One region of the Streptomyces sp. R11 genome, then DNA from elsewhere that is predicted to be linked to it. Evidence: riboswitches for the same ligand, from Rfam matches in the RefSeq annotation. Region 1 holds a riboswitch; the other holds the start of a gene.
What was found. Region 1 has a riboswitch for cyclic di-AMP ahead of AB5J55_RS05020 (NlpC/P60 family protein). Riboswitches for the same ligand answer to the same signal wherever they lie in the genome.
Positions count from the first base shown of each region.

Region 2: it holds a riboswitch for cyclic di-AMP, as region 1 does, so the genes downstream of both, AB5J55_RS31690 (M23 family metallopeptidase) here and AB5J55_RS05020 (NlpC/P60 family protein) in region 1, are expected to answer to the same signal.

Region 1 is NZ_CP163432.1:1,097,452-1,104,798, reverse strand. It holds gene AB5J55_RS05055 (esterase-like activity of phytase family protein) at 1-257, shown strand, start outside; gene AB5J55_RS05050 (hypothetical protein) at 379-807, shown strand; gene tgmA (putative ATP-grasp-modified RiPP) at 942-1,133, shown strand; gene tgmB (ATP-grasp ribosomal peptide maturase) at 1,147-2,103, shown strand; partial or broken gene AB5J55_RS05035 (sugar phosphate isomerase/epimerase) at 2,174-2,293, opposite strand; partial or broken gene AB5J55_RS05030 (Gfo/Idh/MocA family oxidoreductase) at 2,306-2,767, opposite strand; partial or broken gene AB5J55_RS05025 (substrate-binding domain-containing protein) at 2,771-3,234, shown strand; gene AB5J55_RS05020 (NlpC/P60 family protein) at 3,253-4,815, opposite strand; cyclic di-AMP (ydaO/yuaA leader) riboswitch at 4,872-5,049, opposite strand; gene AB5J55_RS05015 (NAD-dependent epimerase/dehydratase family protein) at 5,192-6,250, opposite strand; partial or broken gene AB5J55_RS05010 (enolase C-terminal domain-like protein) at 6,322-6,836, opposite strand.
Region 2 is NZ_CP163432.1:6,869,977-6,877,323, reverse strand. It holds gene AB5J55_RS31705 (GNAT family N-acetyltransferase) at 1-173, opposite strand, end outside; gene AB5J55_RS31700 (HPr family phosphocarrier protein) at 364-645, shown strand; gene AB5J55_RS31695 (GntR family transcriptional regulator) at 833-1,528, opposite strand; gene AB5J55_RS31690 (M23 family metallopeptidase) at 1,727-2,509, opposite strand; cyclic di-AMP (ydaO/yuaA leader) riboswitch at 2,523-2,685, opposite strand; gene AB5J55_RS31685 (M16 family metallopeptidase) at 2,899-4,287, opposite strand; gene AB5J55_RS31680 (M16 family metallopeptidase) at 4,284-5,663, opposite strand; gene AB5J55_RS31675 (DNA topoisomerase (ATP-hydrolyzing) subunit A) at 6,210-7,347, shown strand, end outside.

The DNA.
Region 1 (7,347 bases):
TGATGGACAAGACCCTCGTCGCCGACCTGCTGGACATCGCCAACCCCAAGGGGCTCGGCGGCTTCGGGAAGACCTTCCGCTTCCCGTTCCAGACGATCGAGGACGTGAACCTCGTCGACGACCGCACGCTGGCAGTCCTCAACGACAACAACTTCCCCTTCTCGTCGGGCCGTACGGCGGGCAAGGCGGACGACAACGAGTTCATCACCGTCCGCCTCTCGGCCCCGCTCCACGCGGACGGGCGCGCGTTCCGCTGAAGGCAGGCGCAGGAGCGAGTGCCCGGTCAGATGTGAGGCCGCCGGCTGGTCGAGCGGGTGACCGGGCCGGCGCGGGCGCTCGACCAGGGCGTGCCGGAGCCGCCGGTCCTATGATCGGCCCGTGGACACAGCCGATCGCGACGCCCAGCGTCTGCCCATCGCCCAGTGGAGTGCCGCGGAGCGGCTCAGGAAACTGGGGTACGGACTGTTCCTGGAGCACCAACCGCACGTCACCTGGCGGGAGTTCGCCAAGTACGGCGCCATTCCGGGGACGCAGGTCCTGGCTGTGACTCTCACTCTCGAGGACGGCCGCGAGATGGTGTGCAGCCTGGTGGTGGGGATGTCTCCGGAGGCGTTCTCCGTCGAGTCGGACATCGGCGTCGACGATCCGGACGCCGAGAACGGCTACCGCTACCTGCTGGAGATCCCGGAGTCCCTCGCCCACTCGCTCGACGAGTTCATCCCGCTGCTCGACCACCAGCTGGATCAACTCGTCGAGGCGGCACCGCGGTTGCTGCGCGAACTGCGAGCGGGTACGCCGAAGGCCTGACGGGTCCAGAGGCCTTTGGGTTTCCTGTGAAGGGTGTGACTACGTTCACGCCGATGTGGCGGAAAGTGATGAATTCCTTACGCAACCGGCGCGTAAGTGACGGTAATTCAAACAACACGCCACGGAGGTTTAAAGTGCAACCGTTCACCCTCAAGTACGCCTTTCCGAAGGGGATTTCCCTCGCGGTCACGCCGTATCAGTTCGACCCGGCCCGGCAGCTGAACGTGCTGCCCGACGGACGCCCAGCCGTCAGTGACCCGGACCTCCTGCTCGCGGTCGGCACGACGACGTCGACCGCGGGCTCTGCGACCCACTTCGACGACTGACGACCGTGCGCGCATGACCGTACTGATCCTGACGTCCGAGGAGGACGTGACCGCCGACATGGTGGTGGCCGAGCTGCACGCTACGGGGACGCCCGTGATGCGACTGGACCCCGCCGACCTGCCGGGCAAGGCCGTGCTGTCCGCCGACTACGCGCACGGCGACTTCGACGGCCACCTGTCCGTCAACGGACATGTGCTCAGCATGGGGGGCCTGCGCTCGATTTGGGTGCGCAGGCCCGGCGAACCGGCCGCACACGCCGCCCATCGCTCGGAATGGCTGACCGCCGAGACCCGGCAGGCGCTGTACGGGATGCTCCACTCCGCCGCCGCACGGTGGATGAACCATCCGCGCAACGCCGACCAGGCCCGCCTGAAACCCTGGCAGTTGAGGGTCGCCCACCTCAGTGGCTTCGCCGTGCCGCCGACGGTCTTCACCACTTCCCCCCGGCTGGCACGGGAGTTCGCCGAGGAGTACCGGGACGTGGTGGTGAAGTCCGCCTCGGGACCGCCGCCCGGCAACCCCGGGCTGACCCTGCCCACCACCCTCGTCGGCCCCGACGCGGACTTCTCCGCCGTCGCGGCCGGCCCCGCGCTTCTCCAGCGGTACGTCTCCAAGCGGGCCGACATCCGGCTGACCGCCGTCGGCAGCCGGATGTTCGCCGCGCGCAAGACCGCCGAACCCGGCCAGGTCGACGGACGTTACGGCGACACCGGGCACGCCTGGGAGCCGGTCCCGGTCCCCGACCGCATCGGCAAGGCGGTGCACGAGTACGTCACCCTCGCCGGACTGGCGTACGCCGCCTTCGACTTCGCCGAGGACGAGGACGGCATCTGGTGGTTCCTGGAGTGCAACCAGAGCGGCCAGTTCGGCTTCGTCGAGCTGGAGACCGGGCAGCCGATCGCGGAGGAGGTGGCCCTGTGGCTGGCCCAGCGCAGGCCGGACCGCCGGGCGACCGAAGGCCGCGGGTGAGTCGGGTGCCGACCGTCGAGGGGGCGGTCGGCGCCACGGCGCGGGCGTGCCCCGCGAAGCTCGCCCACTCCTACTTCCCCAGCTCCTTGCGGATGCGGTCCAGCATGAATGCCGACGACTCCTCGGCCCGCTCCTCCCACGCGAAGACACAGGCCGTCGCCACGCCGTCGAAGTTCAGCTCGCGCAGCGTGCAGGGCCCGTCGCCGGTGGCGATCCCCGCGATCCAGTCGCGGAACTCGGTGTCGAAGGCCTCCCGGTAGCGGCCCGTCCGTCAGCACCCCCGTGCCGTGCTGTCCGGCGGTGCGCAGACCGACCGCGGCGGGGTCGGGCAGCCGGACGAGGCCCTCCTCGCCGACGGTCTCGCACTGGATGTCGTATCCGTACTGGCAGTTGACGAAGACCTCCAGGTCGATGCGGACCCCCTTGGCGGTCTCGAACAGCATGATCTGCGGGTCCCTGAGGTGCGCGAAGCGCTTGCTCGTGGCGCGCGGTGCGACGACCTGGGTGGAGACGATCTCGTCGTCGAGCAGTCGGCGCAGCACGTCGACCTCGTGGACGGCCGTGTCGAGGGCGGCCATGGGGGGGTGTACGACTGAGGGACGGTCGGGTTGCGGTGGGCGCAGTGCACGATCAGCGGTTCGCCGATCCGGCCGGGGTCGATGACCTACAAGCCATGCACCATCTCGTGGAGCTGGGGCACCGCCGGGTCGTGCACATCGACGGCGGGCGCGGCCCGGGCTCGGCCGAGTGGCGTCGCGCCTACCGGGCCGCGATGCGCGCATCGAGACGAGCGGTCTGCTACTCGCCGAGCGTGACCAGGGCCTGCCCCTGCCCACCGCGGTCCTCGCGGGCAATGACCGGTGCGCCATGGGCTTGTTGATGGCCCCGACCCGCGCGGGCGTCGAGGTACCGCGCGACATGTCCGTCGGCGGCTCCGACGACAACCGCCTCTCCCGTCTGATGCCGGTCGGTCTGACGACGGTCCGTCAGGACGCGCTGCTGATGGCAGAGTACGCGGTGCGGTTCGCCGTGGAGCGGCTGGAGAAGCCGGAACTGGAGCCGCGCGAGGCCTTGTTGGACCCCAAGCTCGTGGTGCGGGGCACGAGCGGGCCGGCCCCGCGCGTCCCGTGACGGCGGCCGATCGGTGGCTCAGGCGGGCCGGATCACGCTGTGGATCGCCGACTCCCCGGCGTAGTAGATGGACTCCTCGCGTATGGAGGAGCCCGGGCCCGGTGCGTGGATCATCGTGCCGTTTCCGGAGCAGATGCCGACGTGGCCCGCATGGAACAGGACCAGGTCACCGGGCTCGGCGTAGGTGACCGCGATGCCACGGCCGGCGGTCGCCTGTTCCGGTGCGGTGCGGGGGAGGGCGATGCCCGCGGCCTTCCAGGCGGCCTGGGTGAGGCCGGGCCCGTCGTAGGCCTCCGGGCCCGTCGTGCCCCAGACGCAGGGCTTGCCGAGCTGGGCGCGGGCGAAGTCCAGGGCGCGCAGGGCCCGGGTGTCCTGCGGGCCCGTTGACGTGAGGGCGGCGCTCGGCTCGACGGACGGGTTCGTGTCGAGGGTCTGGTCGGCAGCGGTGATTGCCGGACCCGGGATCGCGGTCTGGCCCGTGGCGATGTCCTGGCTCGCGACGACTGAGGGGAGAGGGTCGGTGAGCGGGTCCGGCGTGGTGACTGCCGGGAGTGGGTCGGTGAGCGGGTCCGGCGCGACGACTGAGGGGAGTGGGTCGGTGAGCGGGTCCGGCGTGGTGACTGCCGGAAGTGGGTCGGTGAGCGGGTCCGGCGTGGTGCTCCAGGGCGTCGACGCGGCCCAGGCCGTCGTACCGGCCGGGACCGTGGTGAGGTCGGCCGGCCCCTGTGCCTGCAGTGCCTGCCATTGTGCGTCGGCAGAGGGATACGCATCGGCCGTGGGCTGGGCCTGGGTCGGCGCGGCCCCCCAGGTGTCGGTGACCGGCGCCGCCTCGATCGCCGCGAGCGGCGCGCTCTGCCGTGCGCTGTACGCGGACAGCAACGCGCGGGCCCGGTCGAGCTTGCGCTGGTTCTGCTCCTTGGTCGTGCGCAGCGCGGACCGCTCCTGCGGCTCGGCCGTGGGCTCGGCGGCCGGGAGGGGCAGGGCGAGGGCGCTCCCTGCGGTCGTCTGCTGCGGTGCCTCCGAAGCGCCCGGAAGTGCGGCAACGGGCCCGGCGGTCAGCTCGGCCACGGCAGCCGTCCGGGTGGCCGCACCGGACGTGAGCTCGGCGACCGGCGCGGCGGGCAGCTCCAGGGCGGCACGGCCCGACGACTCCCGCGCCTGATCGGGGCCGTTCGCCGGGCGCGCGGACCGCGTCCCGGTGGGGCGCTCGGGCATCCGGTCGGTCGGCAGTACCGCCGGCACAATCGGACCCACCTTCGCACGGGCGGCGTCGAACCACTGCCGCGCGACGCTGTCGAGCGCGGGGTCGCTGTGCCTGCTCTCGTTGTCACGGGGCGCGGCGGCGGCCCGGCGTGCGGTGTCCGTCGGCCGGTCGGTGCGCGCCCGCGATCCCGTCGCTGCCGCGCGGGTGGCGTTGAAGGTCCCCGTGTCCGACTCGGCCTGGTCGTAGAGGGAGCTGACCCGCCGGCTGACCTCCTCGCGGCTCGGCGCCTCGTCCGCGGCCGACGGGGCTGCGTTGGCCGTCTGGGCGAGCAGGGCCACAGAGGTCAGGGCTGCCGACGCGAGTGCGGAATTGCGCATGCCCGGGAGGCTCAGAGCCCCCGGACGCGCGGTGCGTTCCGGCGCCATGGGTGACGTACTCCTTCCGTACTCCGCCTACCGAGTTAGCTGACGGGTTCGGGCGGTCGTCTCCGGAAGGTGTGCCCTACGGCCCGCGCCCCGAAGGGCGGTTGGGCCGATTCACCCCAAGTTCGGTTGGGTCCCCGGCTCCAGTGGACCCTTGCGGGCGCGCACCGGACTCGGCGGAGGCCGCGCGTCCCGGCGGGGTTCGCCGGAGTTCGTCGTGCGGTCCGATGCGTAACCTAACCAACTTGTGAGGCCCGCGTGAAGATTGACATGTGAAATGTCCGATACGTTTTTGTGACCTTCGACGCTCCGAGTGAGAAAGAGACCGGATTCACTTCGCGGTGCGCTGACTTCGCCACGCTTCGTAATGATCGAGGACCGTCTGCTCGATCGGACGGTAGGCGATGCCCAGTTCGTGCACGCTGCGGCTGTTGTCCACCTGGAACCGGATGCCGAGGTGCTTGCGGATGTAGTCCTGGCTCAGTCCGAACGCCGGGCCCAGGACGCGAACGGGCCAGTGCGGGAGCGCGGTGCGCGGGAGGCGCAGGTCACGGGGATGGCGGGCCCGGATCATGCGGGACATCTCGTGGAAGGACGTCATGGTCCGGGCGGCGAGGATGTAGCGGCCCTTCGCGTCCGGGTTCCGGGCCGCCGCGATGTGCGCGTCGGCCACCTCACGCACGTCCACCGTGGTGAAGCTGAAGTCGGGTGCGCCGTAGAAGAAGTAGCCCTTGAACAGCTCCTCCAGCAGGAAGAGGCTGCCGGACTCGGAGGTGGGGGTGAGGGAGGGGCCCAGGATCAGGCCGGGGTTGACCGACACCATCCGCCAGCGGCCCTGGGCGGCTTCCGCGTCCCACGCCGCGCGTTCCGCGACCGTTTTCGCGTAGTGGTACGGGTTGTTCTCCATCGTGCTGGTGGTGTTGAAGTAGCGCTCCGACAGCACCGCGTCGTCCATGGCCAGTACGTCGGCGTAGTCGCCGAAGATCGCACCCACGGTCGAGGTGAGGACGAGTCTTTCGACTGTGGGTGTGCGCTCGATGGCCGCCAGCACATTGCGGGTGCCGAGCAGGGCCGGATCGACGACGTCCCTGCGGCCGTCCTTGATCTTCTCCGGCATCAGGAACGGCGACGCCACATGGAACACCACTCCGCATCCGGTCATCGCCTCGTCGAAGGAGCCCTCGGCCAACAAGTCCGCCTCGAACAGGTGGAGGCGGCCCGGATGTGCCTCCTGCATCTCCAGCAGGGGGCGTACCTTCGCCGTGGCGGCCGTGCTGCGTACCGTGGCGTGGACCCGATACCCGCGCTCCAGCAGCCGTTTGACCAGATGACTTCCGACGAACCCGCTGCCTCCGGTGACCAACACGGCCGTCGACCCGTCTGCGCCCACCGTCACTCCTTCTCCCGCGCGGAAGCCGGTCGATCACGGTAGCGTCGTTCGCACGGGAGTGAGCACTGCTTCACGTCGTCGGCCGAGTTCCACGGGCCGTGCGTGTCGCAGGAGTGGTCGAGGTCGGGGGTGGCCGCCGCCACGTGGGTCATCGTGGCGAGGCTGATGCCCAGGTGCGAGTTGGAGTGCATCGACAGGGCGATGCCGAACACCTCGCAGACCGCCGCCAGTTCACGGGTGCGGCGCAGTCCGCCCCAGTAGTGGTGGTCGGTGAGGAGCACCTGGATCGCGTTCTGCTCGATCGCCGGCCTCAGATGCTCCCAGTCGATCACGCACATGCTGGTGGCGAGGGGAAGCGGCCAGTCCTTCGCCACCTCCGCCATGCCGGCGGTGGTCGCGGCGGGATCCTCCAGGTACTCCAGCACGCCGTCCAGTTCACGCGCCACGTGCCGTGAAGTCTCCACCGTCCAGGCCGTGTTGGGGTCCAGCCGCAGCGGCCGTCCGGGGAAGCCTCCGCCAGCGCCTTCATCGCCGCGATCTCCTCGCCGGGCGGGAACACACCGCCCTTGAGCTTGAACGAGTCGAAGGGATTTACCCGGCCTCATGGGGCTGGGTGCCGGGTCGAGTTCGCGTCACCCCCGGAAAATCGGCCAAGGTGTGTTGTGTGCGACTCGAGGAGGTCGTACGTGCGTGCGACCAGTCGAACGAGGTGGGCGAAAGGGTTCCGGCCCGGCGGGAGCCCTCGGGGCGCTCCGCGGGGACAGCGCTGTGCAGATTCCGTGAACCACCTGGCCGGGGCGTGCAGGCGCGATGTGCGGATGCCGGGAGGGGGTCTTCACCAAACCCCCTGCCGGGCTGGCCTGAAGGCACCTTGTTCCGTCAACTTCCAACGCACCAAGGTGGATTGAGCACTTGAGCATCAGGAGTCACAAGCGCGTTGCTTGGCCCCGGCGACCGACAAGTCCGGGGCGCAGACGGGGGAACTGATAGCGGTGTGCGTCGTAGCGTCGCTCGTGTGGGGGGCGTCTTCGCGTGCCGAAAAGGGAATGCCTCCCTCCGCCACCTCTTGGTGCATTTGTCCGGTGCCCAAGACAGGG
Region 2 (7,347 bases), 5.8 Mb from region 1:
GGCGCGAAGAAGCGGTAGTACTTCGACTCGTCCGACACCTGCTCGTAGAAGCTGACCAGGCGCTCGGCGTCATCGACGGTGATGGGGCGGATGCGCGCGGTGCCGCCGTCGCGCAGCACCACGTCGGCTTCCCAGTGGGCGGGGTACGCGTGCCTGTCCGAGGCGCTCTGCATGGGGCCCAGAGTACGGCTCGCGTACGACAACGGCGCGAGGCAGTCTGTTCAGGACGTACGTGGGGTCGAGGCCGCGACCCCACGGTCACCTCAGGAGGGGACGTTCGTCAGACGTTCGTCCAGTTCCGTCGTGCTTCACGGGTGTGGGAAACTGGTCTAGACAACCCTGAACACCGAAGGGCAGCATCACATGGCTGAGCGCCGCGTCAACGTCGGCTGGGCCGAGGGCCTCCACGCCCGCCCCGCCTCCATCTTCGTCCGAGCCGCCACGGCCACAGGCGTCCCGGTGACGATCGCCAAGGCCGACGGCAACCCCGTCAACGCGGCCTCCATGCTGGCCGTCCTGGGCCTGGGCGCCCAGGGCGGCGAGGAGATCGTCCTCGCCTCCGACGCCGAGGGTGCGGACGCCGCCCTCGACCGTCTGGCGAAGCTGGTCTCCGAGGGCCTCGAGGAGCTGCCCGAGACGGTCTGAAGGACCTGAGCGGGACGCCACAACAAGCGGTGAAGCCGCGTCCGCCTTTCCGGCGGGCGCGGCTTCGCTGTTTTCGGCAGGCGGCCCCGCTTTTTGAGGTTGGCGGCCGAGAATTACCCGCACACCTGAAAAAGGGCAGCGTAAATTACCGCCTCCGAATATCCCCTCTTTGTATACGGCGCCCGTGTTAATGCCGCAGGCTCGGCATGTTTACGGGATGTTGCAAATTCCTCACACGCTCCGGGCGATCACCGCGGGAGCCGAAGCGCAACCGGTGCGCGGAGATCGAGCGCTCGGTGTGCAGCGCCGTGATCGCACGGGCGCGCTCGCCGTCGCCGCGCGCCACCGCGTCCACGATCGCGCCGTGCTCGGTCCAGGACTCCACGGGGTCGGCCGGTGCCTCGACGGCGTACATCCAGGCGATCTTGTGCCGCAGCTGGGTCAGCATCGAGGTCAGGGCAGGGCTGCCGGAGGCCTGGGCCAGCGTCTCGTGGAACCAGCCGCCCAGCGAGCGCAGGTCCTCGCTGTTCCCCCGCCTGGCCCGCTCCTGGCCCAGCCTGACCAGGCCGCGCAGGACCTTCAGATGGGCCTCGGTGCGCCGCTGGGCGGCCCGGGAGGCGCCGAGCGGCTCCAGGAGGGTGCGCATCTCCAGCAGGTCGGAGGCCTCCTGCTCGCTCGGTTCGGCGACGCATGCGCCCGCGTGCCGCCGGGTCACCACGAAGCCCTCCGCCTCCAGGGTGCGCAGGGCCTCCCGCACGGGGACGCGGGAGACGCCGTAGCGACGGGCGAGGAGTTCCTCGGTGAGCCTGCCGCCGCGCGCGTGGACCCCGGCGACGATGTCGTCCCGGATCGCGGTGCATACCGAGTGCGCCGGAATACGCATGACCGACCTCCGCCTTAATCCCCGTGAAACGTCGACGAATGACGTGTGTTCAGTGACTCTATTGCAACCGGCGGGAATTTCCGACGGGAGGCCGGAATCCATGGATATTTTTTGGACAGCGGGTCGTTCGAAACGCCGAAAGCCCCGGCTCGGGGAGCCGGGGCTTTCGGAAGACGCGCGGGCGTCAGCGGCGGAGCGTCAGATGTTCACGCCGTGCGAGCGCAGGTAGGCGACGGGGTCGATGTCGGAGCCGTACTCCTGCGTCGTGCGGGCCTCGAAGTGCAGGTGCGGCCCGGTGACGTTGCCGGTGGCGCCGGACAGGCCGATCTGCTGACCGGGGGTGACCGTCTGGCCCACCGAGACGGCTATGGACGACATGTGGCCGTACTGGGTGTACGTACCGTCGTTCATCTTGATCACGACCTGATTGCCGTACGAGCCGCCCCAGCCGGCCTCCACGACGGTGCCGGAGGCCACCGAGTGGACCGAGGTGCCGCTGGCTGCGTGGAAGTCGACGCCGGTGTGGCTGCCGGAGGACCAGACGGCCCCGCCGGCCTTGTAGCCCGTGGAGACGTACGAGCCGGAGATCGGGGCGACGTAGGACAGCAGGCGCTTACGCTCGGCCTCGCGGGCGGCGCGCTCCTTGGCCTCGCGCTCCTTCTTCGCCTTCGCGGCCGCCTTCTTGCGCGCGGCCTCCTCGGCGGCCTTCTTGCGGGCCGCGGCCTCCTTGGCGGCCTGCTCCTGGGCGGCGGCCTGGGCGTCGATCTGGTCGGCGATCGAGTTCTCGACGGCGACGACGGGGATGAGGCCGGTCTGCTCGACGGCCGGTTCGGCGGCGAGCGCCGGGGCGGCCAGGGTGCCGATGACGCCGGTGGCGGTGAGTGCGGCGACGCCCGCGGCGCGGGCGGTGGTGCGCTCGAAGCGGCTGGGGCGACGGTGCTTCCCCGCGGGACGCTTCCCGGTGGCGCAGGTGAACGCCATGAAGTGGCTGGTCCTTTCCTTCCTTCTCGCCTACCGGGTTAGCTGACGGGTTCGGAGCAGGAAGGTCTCCTACGGACCCCCTCGCGGCTGCGCGGGCGTCCGATTCACCCCAGGGACTTCGATGGGTCCCCGGCTCCCCTGGCTCGCGCCGTACGGGGACTCGGCGATGGCTGTCCGGTGCCGCGGGCGCGGCGCAGTGCCTGACGGACAGCCCGGAAGACGCTAAACGGGGCATCTTTCAATCCCCAAACGGATCCTGCCTTTTGTAGTGCATCCCACAGGTCAGACAGGCAACCTCTCCCTCAATTCGGGCATAAAGGGGCCCTGGTGACTCTTCCGTCGCCAGGGCCCCTACGCACGCGTGCCGTCTCCGGCGCCGCGCCAGTCCCCTACTCGGCAGCCACGACGCTGACTTCGCCGATGCCGAGGGCCTCGACGGGCTCCCGGATCTCGGCCGCGTCGCCGACCAGGATCGTCACCAGACGGTCGACCGGGAAGGCGCTCACGGCCGCCGCGGTGGCCTCGACGGTGCCGGTCGCGGCGAGCTGCTGGTACAGCGTCGCCTGGAAGTCGTCGGGCAGGTGCTGCTCGACCTGGTCGGCCAGCGTGCCCGCCACGGCCGCGGCCGTCTCGTACTTCAGCGGCGCCACCCCGACGAGGTTCTGCACGGCGAAGTCCCGCTCGGCGTCGGTGAGTCCCCCGTCGGCGACACCGCGCAGGACCTTCCAGAGGTCGTCCAGGGCGGGACCGGTGTTCGGGGTGTCCACGGAGCCGCTGATGGCGAGCATCGCCGCACCCGAGCCGTCCGGGGCGGAGCGCAGGACCTGCCCGAACGCGCGCACTCCGTAGGTGTAGCCCTTCTCCTCGCGCAGGACCTTGTCCAGGCGGGAGGTGAGGGTGCCGCCGAGGCAGTACGTGCCGAGCACCTGCGCGGGCCAGACGCGGTCGTGCCGGTCGGGGCCCACGCGACCGATCAGCAACTGCGTCTGGACGGCGCCGGGGCGGTCCACGATGACGACGCGCCCGGTGTCGTCCGCGGTCACCGGCGGGACCGGCCGGGGCTGGGCCGGGGAGCCGGTCCAGGCACCGAGGGTGTCGCCGAGGAGGGCGTCGAGGTCCACGCCGGTGAGGTCGCCGACGACCACGACGGTGGACGTCGCCGGACGCACATGGCGCTCGTAGAAGGCACGTACTCCGGCGGAGTCGATGCCGGCGACCGTGTCCTCGGTGCCCTGGCGCGGGCGGGACATGCGCGAGGTCGCCGGGAACAGCTGCCGGGACAACTCCTTGGCGGCGCGGCGCGAGGGGTTGGCCAGCTCGTGCGGGATCTCGTCGAGGCGGTTGCGCACCAGGCGCTCGACCTCGGCGTCCTCGAACCCGGGAGCCCTGAGCGCGTCGGCGAGCAGGCCGAGCGCCTTCGGGAGACGGGAGACGGGCACCTCGAGGCTGACGCGGACGCCCGGGTGGTCGGCGTACGCGTCGAGCGTGGCTCCGCAGCGCTCCAGCTCGGCGGCGAACTCCTCGGCGGTGTGCTTGTCGGTGCCCTCCGAGAAGGCACGCGCCATGATCGTGGCGATGCCGTCCAGGCCCTTCGGCTCGGCCTCCAGGGGCGTGTCCAGGAGGACCTCGACGGCGACGACGCGCTGGCCGGGGCGGTGGCAGCGCAGGACCGTCAGGCCGTTGTCCAGCTTGCCGCGCTCCGGTGCCGGGAACGCCCAGGGCCGGGCCTGGCCGGCCTGGGGCTGCGGGTGGAACTCCATGCTGGCGAGCTCGGTCACTGCGCCGACTCCTCGTTCTCGTCGGTGGTCCCGGCGGGTGCGGCCCCGTCGGCGGCTGCTTCCAGGTCCTCGGCCTCGTCGGCGACCGGCTCGTACACCAGCACCGCGCGGTTGTCGGGACGCAGACGGGCCTGGGCGACCGCCTGGACCTCCTCGGCGGTGACGTCGAGGACGCGCTGCACGGCGGTGAAGGCGAGCTGCGGGTCGCCGAACAGGACGGCGTACCGGCACAGTTCGTCGGCGCGGCCGGCGACCGTGCCGAGCCGGTCCAGCCACTCGCGCTCCAGCTGGGCCTGTGCGCGCTCCATCTCCTCGGCGGTGGGGCCCTCCTGCGCGAAGCGGGCGAGTTCCTCGTCGACGGCCGCCTCGATGACGGGCACCTCGACGTCGCCGGACGTCTTCACGTCCAGCCAGCCCAGGGAGGGCGCTCCGGCCAGACGCAGCAAGCCGAACCCAGCTGCCACGGCCGTACGGTCACGGCGTACCAGCCGGTTGTAGAGGCGGGAGGACTCGCCGCCGCCGAGGACGGTCAGCGCCAGGTCGGCCGCGTCGCACTCGCGCGTGCCGTCCGCCGGGAGCCGGTAGGCGGCCATCATCGCGCGCGCGGGGACGTTCTCCTCGACGACCTCGCGCAGCTGCTCGCCGATGGTGTCGGGCAGCGAGCCGTCGCGGGGCGCGGGCTTGCCGTCGTGGGACTGGATGGAGCCGAAGTACTTCTCCACCCAGGCGAGCGTCTGCGCCGGGTCGATGTCACCGACGATCGACAGGACGGCGTTGTTGGGCGCGTAGTAGGTGCGGAAGAACGCGCGGGCGTCCTCCAGGCTGGCCGCGTCCAGGTCGGCCATCGAACCGATCGGCGTGTGGTGGTAGGGGTGCCCGTCGGGGTACGACAGGGCGGTCAGCTTCTCGAACGCCGTGCCGTACGGAACGTTGTCGTAGCGCTGGCGGCGCTCGTTCTTGACGACATCGCGCTGGTTCTCCAGGCCCTCCTCGTCGAGCGCCACCAGGAGGCTGCCCATGCGGTCGGCCTCCAGCCACAGCGCGAGCTCCAGCTGGTGGGCGGGCATGGTCTCGAAGTAGTTGGTGCGCTCGAAGCTCGTGGTGCCGTTCGGCGAGCCGCCCGCGCCCTGGACGAGCTCGAAGTGGCCCGTGCCCTTCACGCTGCTCGAGCCCTGGAACATCAGGTGCTCGAAGAGGTGGGCGAGTCCGGTACGGCCCTTGACCTCGTGGCGGGAGCCGACGTCGTACCAGAGGCAGACCGCGGCGACCGGCGTGAGGTGGTCCTCGGAGAGCACCACGCGCAGGCCGTTGGCCAGGCGGTGCTCCGTGGCGGTGAGGCCGCCGGATTGTGCCTCCGGTGTGGCCGTGTGACCCATGGGCAAGGTGTCCTTCCGGTCGCGTGCACTGCGTTGTGTCGAGCGCTTCGCGCTCAGTTCCTGCCACTGTATGCAGCGTCCGAAGGGTCGGCGAAGTTCCCGGTCAGAACGCCGTGCCGGGACGCGGGTGAGTGCGGGCCCGCGTCGACACGCTGGACGGCCCTCAAGCACGGCTCACCGTCCCCTCCCGCGACCCTGCCGAACGGGGCCGGCCCGGCGCGCGCCGGCCGTACCCACCGGACATGCGCGGGCTCGTACCCCCCGCGACCTGGCACGGTGCCCGCCGATCACTCCGGCGAGTGAACGGTCTCGCGGCGCCCGCTTGCCTTCGACTTCTCCGGCCGCAAGCGCGGTCCCGGACAATGATGTTCGTGCCCCACCCCTCCCCTCCGTCGCGGGGGAGGCCCTGCGTCGGCGACACTTCTGCGATGCCGGGTCGGAGCCCAACATCGGGTCCTGGTCGGTGGTTGTCAGTGCCGCGGTCCACAATGGTCCGCGTCAGATCCGCAAACGCTCGAGCGACCAGAAACAGAGGAGCCGGCAGCGATGGCCCGCCGCAGCACGAAGAACCCGCCGCCCGAGGACTCGTACGAGGAGAAGATCCTCGACATCGACGTCGTCGACGAGATGCAGGGCTCCTTCCTCGAGTACGCGTACTCGGTCATCTACTCCCGCGCCCTGCCGGACGCCCGCGACGGCCTCAAGCCGGTGCACCGTCGCATCGTCTACCAGATGAACGAGATGGGCCTGCGCCCCGACCGCGGCTATGTGAAGTGCGCCCGCGTCGTCGGCGAGGTCATGGGTAAGTTGCACCCGCACGGCGACGCGTCGATCTACGACGCCCTGGTGCGCATGGCCCAGCCCTTCTCGATGCGCGTCCCGCTGGTCGACGGCCACGGCAACTTCGGGTCGCTGGGCAACGACGACCCGCCGGCCGCCATGCGGTACACCGAGTGCCGGCAGGCCGCTGCGACCAGCCTGATGACCGAGTCGATCGACGAGGACACGGTCAACTTCACGCCCAACTACGACGGCCAGGAGCGGGAGCCGGTGGCGCTGCCCGCCGCCTTCCCGAACCTCCTCGTCAACGGCGCGTCCGGCATCGCCGTCGGCATGGCCACGAACATGCCGCCGCACAACCTCTCCGAGGTCATCGCGGCCGCCCGCCACCTGATCCGCCACCCGAACGCGGATCTGGAAACGCTGATGAAGCACGTCCCGGGTCCCGACCTGCCCACCGGCGGCCGGATCGTCGGCCTGGCCGGGATCCGGGACGCGTACGAGACGGGCCGCGGCACCTTCAAGATCCGCGCCACGGTCGAGATCGAGACCGTGACCGCCCGCCGCAAGGGTCTCGTCGTCACCGAACTGCCCTTCACGGTCGGTCCGGAGAAGGTGATCGCCAAGATCAAGGATCTGGTCGGCTCGAAGAAGCTGCAGGGCATCGCCGACGTCAAGGACCTCACCGACCGCGAGCACGGCCTGCGCCTGGTCATCGAGATCAAGAACGGCTTCGTGCCGGAGGCGGTCCTGGAGCAGCTCTACAAGCTGACGCCGATGGAGGAGTCCTTCGGCATCAACAACGTCGCCCTTGTCGACGGCCAGCCCCTCACCCTGGGCCTGAAGGAGCTGCTGGAGGTCTACCTCGACCACCGCTTCGAGGTCGTCCGGCGCCGCAGCGAGT